Regions from separate parts of the Streptomyces sp. NPDC048496 genome, predicted to be linked through region 4. Evidence: riboswitches for the same ligand, from Rfam matches in the RefSeq annotation. Region 4 holds a riboswitch; each other region holds the start of a gene.

Region 1 (2,189 bases), on a different contig from region 4:
GACGATCGGCTACGGCCTGACCCCTGCGGCGCGCGGCAAGGGGTACGCCGCCGAGGCGCTGCGGGCGCTGCTGGAGTTCGCCCGCGACGAGGGCATCGCCGCCGTGAACGGCGATGCCGACCTCGACAACATCGCGTCCCACCACGTCATGGTGGCGGCAGGCATGCGGTTCGTCAGGGCGGACGACCGGGTGAAGCACTTCCTGATCGACTGGTCGGACACGTCGGAGGCGTCGGACGCAACGGATGCGACGTACGTGGCTGAAGCGACCGACGCGACGGACGCCGCATAGACGGGAGAACCCGCCGGGGCTTCCCGGCGGGTTCTCCCGTCATACGGCCGACGAGTCGGCCGGCGCCTCAGCTCGCAGCGGCTGTGGCGTGGGACGTGGTACCGCCCCCGGCCGTCACCGTGCCGGCCTTCGGCACCAGCAGCCGCTCGGTCAGATAGCCGAAGACCAGACCGAACGTGGTCCACAGCGTGGCCTGAACAGCGAGGGTGGCGAGGCGGAACTCCCACAGCAGACTGGCCGGGAAGCCCTTGCCGACCTCGTTGAACGAGGGCAGGAAGGCGTAGGCCAGCCCGATGACGAGCACATAGGCGGCGGACGCGGCAATGGACGCGTTCCAGTTGCCCAGGCGGGGAGCCAGCCGTTTGCCGAAGATGACGGCAGCGACGGCCAACAGCACGCTGAGGACGACCATCAGGAAGAACAGGGTGGTGCGTTGGCCGATCGTGTCGGGGTGTCCGACAGCCGGCGGATTGGCCGGGTATTTGAGGAACGGCACGACATACACGGTCAGCAGGGCGCCGAACGCGATCAATGCGGCCGTGGCCCTCGGGCCGAACCTGCCGATGCGGCCGAGGGCGTAGCAGAAGACCAGCGCGGCGATGCCGCCGATCGCCACACCGAAGACCAGGACACCGGTGGCGAGACCCGCGGTGGACTGCATGGTGCGGCTGACAAGTTCCTCGCCGCCGTGCTCGTGGCCGTGAGCCTCTTCGAGCGCGATCGCCGCGTCCACCCGGGATTCACCGAGGAAGTAGGCGACGGCAAGAGCGAGCGCGCCGGCGGCAAGTCCGGCCAGCATGCCGCGGACGAGCAGCGCTCTGACAGATATGGAGTTCATGAGCGGTTCCCCTGAGGTGCGCGGCGTGTCAGTGGCAGGGGAAACCGAGCAGGTGGCGACCGTCGTGAACCCACTCGTGGACACCTTCGCCGGAGATGACAGCGGTGGCACCCTGCTCGGCGCCGACAAAGTACAGCAGGACGAGCATGAGGATGCCGAAGAAGACCGCCCACGGGGCAATGGCCTTCAGCGAGATGGGGGTGATGGCGGGTGTGGCGACGGTTGCGGGGGCAGCAGTCTGTGCCATGGCAGAACCTCCTGAGGGAACACGCGTCCCGATCGTGGTGCCTGAGACGACAGTGCCGGGTCTGACTTCCCGCAGGGGTACGGGTTCACAGTGGCGCGACCGTGCCGGATTCTCACCGGACTTCCGTCACACCGTCGTCATGTTCATCGCGACCTTACCGCCTGCGGGCACGCGCCGCCATGGCGCCATCTGCGGGGCCGGAAGGCCCGGATGCCGTGGTGTGCTTACCCGAAAGGCCACAGTTCAGGGAGTTGACACCGGTGTTGACGGTACAAGTGATGTTGATCTCGCCGGCGCTCAATGCTGCGCTGCGTGAAGCCCGTTTCGACGGCGACGCCCCGCTCGACGCGTCCGGTGTCGGGCGGGCGCGTGCGGCCGCTGCCGCGGTGCCTGCCGCCGATCGCCGGGTGTGCGGAGCGGACGAGCGGTGCGCCGGGACCGCCGAGGCGCTGGGGCTGCGGTCCGAACCCGAACCGGCCCTCCGCGGCTGGGACTTGGGGCGCTGGAGCGGGCAGCGGCTGGCGAAGGTGAGCGAGGCCGAGCCGGAGGCGGTGTCGGTCTGGCTGTCCGGCCCTTCGGCGGCACCGCACGGCGGTGAGTCGCTGCTGGACCTGTGTGCGCGGGTGGGCGGCTGGCTGGACTCGTCGCATCGGGACGGCGCCGGGGACGGCCGCGTGATCGCCGTGGTCGAACCCGCGGTGGTGCGCGCCGCGATCGTGCACGCGCTGGGCCTTCCGCCGCAGGCGTTCTGGCGGTTGGATGTCGCCCCATTGACACTGACAGAGCTCAGCGGCCGGTCCGGCCGCTGGAAC
Region 2 (2,189 bases), on a different contig from region 4:
CACCAGCAGCGGAGGCTCCGCGGGCCTGACCGAACAGGCCGTCGTCCTCGACCGGCGAGGACCGGGGGCCACCTCGCCGACGGGGATCCTCCTCACCATTCCGAACATGCCCGCGGCGGAGATCGCCATCCGGATGGGGGCGACCGGTCCCAGCCTGGCGCCGTGCACCGCCTGTTCGTCCGGGGTCACCGCGCTCTCCGTCGCCCGGGACCTGCTGGTCACCGGCCAGTGCGACCTCGCGATCGCCGGAGCCACCGAGTCGATTGTCTTCCCGGTCGCCATGACCGGATTCGCCCGGTCCGGTGCCGCCGCCACGAGGGACGGCGACCCGGCCCGCCTCTGCCGGCCGTTCGCGGCCGACCGCGCCGGTCTGGTCATGGGCGAGGGCGCCGCCGTCATGGTGCTGGAACGGGCGGACGACGCACGGGCCCGGGCAGCGGTCCCGCGGGCGCTGCTCGCCGGGACAGGCGCCACCACCGACGCCCACCATCCCACCACTCCGCACCCGTCCGGCGCCGTCGCCCGGGCCGCGGTCGAGGCCGCGCTGCGCGACGCGGGCTGGGCGGCCGAGGACGTCGAACACGTCAACGCGCATGGCACGTCGACACCGCTGGGCGACGCCACCGAAGCCGCTCTCATCGGCCGGGCCTACCCGCACCGGCCACCCGTCACCGCCCCCAAGGGGGTACTGGGCCACTGCATGGGGGCTGCCGGAGCCATCGAGGCGGGGCTGACGATCCTCACGCTGCAGCGCGGGATCGTACCGCCGATCGCCAACCTGGACGCCTCGGCGCCCGAGTTCGACATCGACTGCGTCACCGGACAGCCCCTCCACCGGCCCGTCCGGCGCGCCGTGAGCCACTCCTTCGGGTTCGGCGGCCACAACGCCGTGGTCGCCCTCCAGCGTCCGTAGGCAGGGGGCGGAGCATGCCGGGGCGGTACGGCCGGGGTGCCTTTGGCCCCACCGCACCGCCGACGGGCCGCGCGGCGCAGCGTGATAGCTTGCCGAAGCCAGTCAAACTCCACGTAGGGGTCAGGGAATCCGGTGCGAATCCGGAGCTGACGCGCAGCGGTGAGGGGGACGGGCGGGGCCACGGCCACTGGGACATCCACGGGTGTCCTGGGAAGGCGTCCCGTCCGAAGGAACCCGAGTCCGAAGACCTGCTGGCATCTGCCGCCCGGTACCGGGCGGCAGCACTCCGTACAGCGGGCTCCGCGCATGGGCCCTGAGACGCAGAGGGACTCCGTGCCGTCCATAGCCAGCCCTGCCCGCGCCGCCGCCCTGCTCTCGGCGGCACTCCTCCTGCTGACCGCGTGCGGCGGAGGGACCGACGACTCCACACCCAAGTCAGCCGGTGGCGAAGGCTATCCGGTGACGCTCAGGAACTGCGGCCGCACCGTCACCGTCGAAGCCGCACCGCACCACGCCGTCTCCGTCGACCAGGGATCGACGGAGATCCTGCTCTCCCTCGGCCTCGCCGACCGGCTGGCGGCCACGGCCACCTGGACCGACCCGGTGATGAAGGGGCTGGAGAAGGCCAACGCGAAGGTGCCACGCCTCTCGGAGAACCGGCCGTCGTCGGAGAAGGTCCTCGACCAGGAACCCGACTTCGTCAGCGCCTCGTTCGAATCGACCCTCGCCAAGGGCGGCGTCGCCCCCCGCGAACAGTTCGAGGAGCTCGGTGTCCCCACCTACGTGTCGCCCGCCGACTGCACCGGCAAGGACAACAGCGGCGGCGGCGACGGAGCGCGTACCGAAGCACTGACCATGGACAGCGTCTACGGCGAAGTGCGCGACCTGGCCAAGGTGTTCGGCGTCCAGCAGCGCGGCGACGAGCTCGTCGCCCGGCTGCGGGAGCGGGTGAGGAAGGCCACCGACGGCATCGACGCCTCCGACGCCACTCTCCTCTACTGGTTCTCCGACTCCAAGGCCCCGTACCTGGCGGGCTGCTGCGGCGCACCCGGCGTCATCACCAGGGAGCTCGGAGCGAAGAACGTCTTCGACGACACCCATGAGGAATGGCCGCAGATCAGCTGGGAGACCGTCGCCGACCGCAACCCCGATGTCCTGGTCATCGGCGATCTGACGCGCAGGGCACAGACCGCCGAGAGCGCCGCGAAGAAGATCGAGTTCCTGGAGTCCAATCCCGCGACGAAGAACATGGACGCCGTCGAGCACAAGCGGTACG
Region 3 (2,189 bases), on a different contig from region 4:
CGCCCTCGCGGGTGACGAACGAGTTCAGTGACATGTTCTGCGCCTTGAACGGCGCGACCTTCACGCCCTGGCGCACCAGCCACCGGCAGATGCCTGCCGTGACGACGCTCTTGCCCGCGTCCGACGTGGTTCCGGCGACCAGCAGTCCGCCGCTCATGTCCCGCTCCGTCCCGCGGCCGGACGCCACCCCGGGGGCGACCACCGTCCCGCGATCAGCCGGCCCGCCGCGCACACGCCGAGAGCCAGCACCCCCACCCGGCGCGACAGCCGCACCGCGCGCTCGATGTCCCCGGTCTCCACCGCACGGCCGGTCGCGCCGTTCAGTACCGGCCGGTGCTCGACACGCCCGCCGTACGCGAGGGTCCCGCCGAGCCGTACGCCGAGCGCCCCCGCGAACGAGGCCTCCACCGGACCCGCGTTGGGGCTCGGATGCCTGCCCGCGTCCGCCCGCCAGGCCCGCAGCGCTCGACGTGGCTGCCCCCCGGCAACCACGGCGAGCGCGGCGGTGAGCCGGGCGCCGGGCCAGCCCGCGACGTCGTCCAGGCGGGCCGAGGCCCAGCCGTAGCGCAGATGGCGGGGCGACTTGTGCCCGACCATCGCGTCGAGGGTGTTGACGGCGCGGTAGGCGACGAGTCCGGGCACGCCACCCAGCGCGCCCCACACGAGGGCACCCACCACCGCGTCCGAGGTGTTCTCGGCCACGGACTCCACCACGGCGCGCGCGATCTGCGGCCCGTCGAGGGAGTGCGGGTCGCGCCCGCACAGATGGGGGAGGCGCTCCCGGGCCAGCTCGATGTCACCGGCGGTGAGCGCGCCGCCGATGGCGCGCGCCTCGCGACCCAGCGAGGTGCCGCCGACGACGGACCAGGTGGCGGCCGCGGTCAGGGCGACGGAGACGGCGGGATGACGGCGTACGGCATGGGCGGCCAGCGTGGCTCCACCCGCAGCGCCTCCGGCGCAGACCAGGGTGTGCAGGGTGCCCCACCCGCGGTGGTCGCGCCACAGACGCCGTTCGACGCCCGCCGCGGCCCGCCCGAAGGCGGCGACCGGATGCCCCCGGCGGGGATCGCCGAGCAGCAGATCGCCGATCAGGCCGGCGGCGGCGCCGTACGCGAAGATGCGGTCGGCTCGCACGGCTCAGCCGGCCGCGCTGCCTCGAAGGACCCTGGTACAGCCGGCTCCTGGTGAGAGCGGCACAGAAACGGCGGACGCACGGCAGCCGGGCATGGCGATATGTCCTCACTCAGGGTCCGCGCCCTGGTTCGACGTGACCGGCGGCGAGAGTCTCCTGGCTCCCGGATCCGCAGTTCCCCCGGCCTTCCAGCCCGCATGCGCGGGCCGTGACTTCCGGTGTGGGGGACTGCTCCCCGGTGACAGTGGCGGGACCGCGCCGGATTCGCACCGGCTTCCTCTGCTGTCGCCGTAAATGGCTCCGGCAGTCCACCACGCTCCGCGAACGCCCGTCAACCTGGCGTTGACCTGCGGCGGTGCAGTGTGCGCAGACGCACATCGGGCCGGACACACGCGAGGTGTGTCCGGCCCGATGAGGGAGTGCGGGAAGGGGCTCAGGCGACGATCAGATAGATCCCGTACGCGACCGAGGCCGCGCAGAGCCCGAAGCAGAGGTACGCGCCCGCGCGGGCGAGCACCAGGGAGCCTCCGGTGGAGCCGCCCTGCGCGGCCGGCTCCGGCTGCTTGGAGAGGCCGACGATGCCCAGGGTGAAGAGGCCCACCAGTGCGACGGTGACGACGAGCGAGACGCCGAAAACGGAGCCGAGGGCTGCCCAGTCGATGTTCATGGTGATCTGTCCTTACACCGTGGCGGGCCGCGCCGGATCGGCGGCGACGGTTCCGGGCTGGGCCGGGATGGTGGTCTTGAGGTCCGTGGTCGTGTCCACTGCCGGGGCGACCGCGGCCGCCCCGGCGGGCGGCGGCGGGGTGACGGCCGCGATGGCGGTGGTGATGACACCCGCCGGTTCGGCGACCTCGCCGGTGGGCGCGACATCGTCGTGCCCGACCGGCTTGCGCCGGGACAGCAGCCAGATCGCTCCGGAGCCCGCGACGAGCAGGACGGCGACGACGGCGACACCCCAGGTGCCCTGCTTGGTGAGGAACTCCGCGCCCGCGCCGACCAGACCCGCGGCCGGCAGGGTCAGACCCCAGGCGACGAACATCCGGGTCGCGGTGGA
Region 4 (2,189 bases):
ACGAACGAACCGAGGTTGACCGAACCGAGGTTGCAGACGGCGGTCTCGCCGTCGTCGGTGACTTCGAGGATCTCGGTGCACAGGTTCGACGAGTGGACGACGCGACCCGGCTCGGCGGTCTGGTTGGCCGTCCGGTTGGAGGCGTCCTTGAACGTCATCCAGCCCTGACCGGTCTGCGCGAGCGTCCGCATCATCCGGCCGTACAGCTCACGCGCGGGCATCGACTTGCGGGCCAGGCCCTTGGCCTCGGCGGCCCGGTACACGGCGTCGAACTCGTCGCCCCACAGGTCGACCAGTTCCGGCACGTCGGCGGGGGAGAACAGCGACCAGTCGCCGTCCGCGTCGACCCGGCGCATGAATTCGTCCGGGATCCAGTGCGCCAGGTTGAGGTTGTGCGTACGCCGCTGGTCCTCGCCCGTGTTGTCGCGCAGCTCCAGGAATTCCTCGATGTCCGCGTGCCACGTCTCCAGGTAGACGGCGGCGGCGCCCTTGCGGCGGCCGCCCTGGTTCACTGCGGCGACCGAGGCGTCGAGCGTCTTCAGGAACGGCACGATGCCGTTGGAGTGCCCGTTGGTGCCGCGGATCAGCGAACCGCGGGCGCGGATCCGGGAGTACGAGAGGCCGATGCCGCCCGCGTGCTTGGAGAGTCGCGCCACCTGGTGGTAGCGGTCGTAGATGGAGTCGAGCTCGTCCAACGGCGAGTCCAGCAGATAGCAGGAGGACATCTGCGGGTGCCGGGTGCCGGAGTTGAAGAGTGTGGGGGAGGAGGGGAGGTAGTCGAGGCGGCTCATCAGGCCGTACAGTGCGGCGACCTCGTCCAGTGCGCGCACCGACTCGTCCTCGGCGAGACCGGCGGCGACGCGCAGCATGAAGTGCTGCGGCGTCTCGATGACCTGGCGGGTGAGCGGGTGACGCAGCAGATAGCGGCTGTGCAGTGTCCGCAGCCCGAAGTAGCCGAACCGGTCGTCGGCGCCGTCGGCGAGGGACTGCTCGACCAGCGCGTCGAGCCGGGCCGCGTGGAGCGCCACGAACGCGGCCGTACGGTCCGCGATCAGACCCTCGCGGTGGCCGACGGCGACCGACGCGGAGAACGACAGCGCGCCCTGACCGGCCGCCTCGTCCGCGATGGTGCGAGTCAGGAGGCGGGCGGCGAGCCGGGAGTACGCGGGGTCCTCGGCGATCAGACCCGCGGCGGCCTCGGTGGCCAGCGCGCGCAACTCCGCCTCGTCCGACGCGGCGTTGCGGCCGCGCAGCGCGGCGGCGGCGACGCGGCCGGGGTCGGTGTCGGGCAGATCGGCAGTGAGGTCGGTCAGGGTCCGCAGCAGTGCGGTCCCGGGTCCGTCATTCGTGGTTCCCGCGGACTCGGCGACTGAAGCCGGATCGGCTGGCGCGATGGTCACGTGGTGCTCTCCCTCGCTCGGCTCGGGGCCGGCGGGGGAGCGGGGCAGCCGCGTGGAGGCATGCCCGAAGAAGGAGGGCAGCACTGTGTGCGGCGTCCACCGGCCCATCCGCGAGGCCCGGACGTCTGGGCGTCCGGATCGGTCGAGCCGGACGCGCTGTCGGCAGGTCCTCGGACTTTCAGGGTGCGCAAAAGGGCCCTGAACATACCGTTGCGGGACAGTTCCGGATTCGCACCGGATTTCCCTGCGGCGACAGCGAGCACGAGCATACATGTGGGGGCCGTCCGATGAGGTGGCCCCCACATGTTGTGTCGAATCGGTTCAGAGGCCCAGGCTGTACGTGAGCAGCGCGAGGCCCGCAAGGGGATCCCGGTCGCGTTCCGGCGTGCGTACGAAGTCGAGCCGATGGTAGATCCGGTGGGCGCCGGACATGGTCGGCTGGGTGGACAGGACGAGCCGCGCGACGCCCTTCGTGGCCCGTGCCCGGTCGATACAGGCCCGCACGAGCGCCTCGCCCGCCCCGGGGCCGCGCGCCGCCCGTGCGACGGCGAGCATCCGGAATTCGGCGGATCGACAGGTCCATGCCGGGAGTGTGCCGTACCGGTGGGTGACGCCGGACGGGCTGGGTGCAGCCCGTCCGGCGAGGGAACCAGGGCCCTTCGTCCGGATCGGGCCCGATCCGGACGAAGGGCACTAGCCGGCGGACGGGCTCGCGTCGGGTGACGGGCTCGACTCGGGCCTGGCCGAGGGGAGTTCCACCTGGACGCCCGGGTCGCCCGTGTCCGCCGT

What was found. A riboswitch is a leader RNA that binds a small molecule or an ion and turns the genes downstream of it on or off. The one in region 4 is predicted to bind cobalamin.
Region 1: linked by a shared signal. The riboswitch ahead of ACGFSA_RS22645 (CbtB domain-containing protein) and the one ahead of ACGFSA_RS09375 (ribonucleoside-diphosphate reductase subunit alpha) in region 4 are both predicted to bind cobalamin.
Region 2: linked by a shared signal. The riboswitch ahead of ACGFSA_RS21390 (ABC transporter substrate-binding protein) and the one ahead of ACGFSA_RS09375 (ribonucleoside-diphosphate reductase subunit alpha) in region 4 are both predicted to bind cobalamin.
Region 3: linked by a shared signal. The riboswitch ahead of ACGFSA_RS12695 (cobalamin biosynthesis protein) and the one ahead of ACGFSA_RS09375 (ribonucleoside-diphosphate reductase subunit alpha) in region 4 are both predicted to bind cobalamin.

What each region holds. Positions count from the first base shown of each region.
Region 1 is NZ_JBICXB010000026.1:86,204-88,392, reverse strand. It holds gene ACGFSA_RS22655 (GNAT family N-acetyltransferase) at 1-292, shown strand, start outside; gene ACGFSA_RS22650 (CbtA family protein) at 360-1,130, opposite strand; gene ACGFSA_RS22645 (CbtB domain-containing protein) at 1,159-1,377, opposite strand; adenosylcobalamin (AdoCbl) riboswitch at 1,381-1,529, opposite strand; gene ACGFSA_RS22640 (histidine phosphatase family protein) at 1,656-2,189, shown strand, end outside.
Region 2 is NZ_JBICXB010000024.1:23,676-25,864, reverse strand. It holds gene ACGFSA_RS21395 (beta-ketoacyl-[acyl-carrier-protein] synthase family protein) at 1-913, shown strand, start outside; cobalamin riboswitch at 996-1,184, shown strand; gene ACGFSA_RS21390 (ABC transporter substrate-binding protein) at 1,247-2,189, shown strand, end outside.
Region 3 is NZ_JBICXB010000009.1:121,458-123,646, forward strand. It holds partial or broken gene ACGFSA_RS12690 (cobyric acid synthase) at 1-157, opposite strand, end outside; gene ACGFSA_RS12695 (cobalamin biosynthesis protein) at 154-1,134, opposite strand; cobalamin riboswitch at 1,282-1,413, opposite strand; gene ACGFSA_RS12700 (hypothetical protein) at 1,566-1,799, opposite strand; gene ACGFSA_RS12705 (anion permease) at 1,812-2,189, opposite strand, start outside.
Region 4 is NZ_JBICXB010000006.1:169,364-171,552, forward strand. It holds gene ACGFSA_RS09375 (ribonucleoside-diphosphate reductase subunit alpha) at 1-1,400, opposite strand, end outside; cobalamin riboswitch at 1,544-1,682, opposite strand; partial or broken gene ACGFSA_RS09380 (GNAT family N-acetyltransferase) at 1,722-1,967, opposite strand; gene mctP (monocarboxylate uptake permease MctP) at 2,094-2,189, opposite strand, start outside.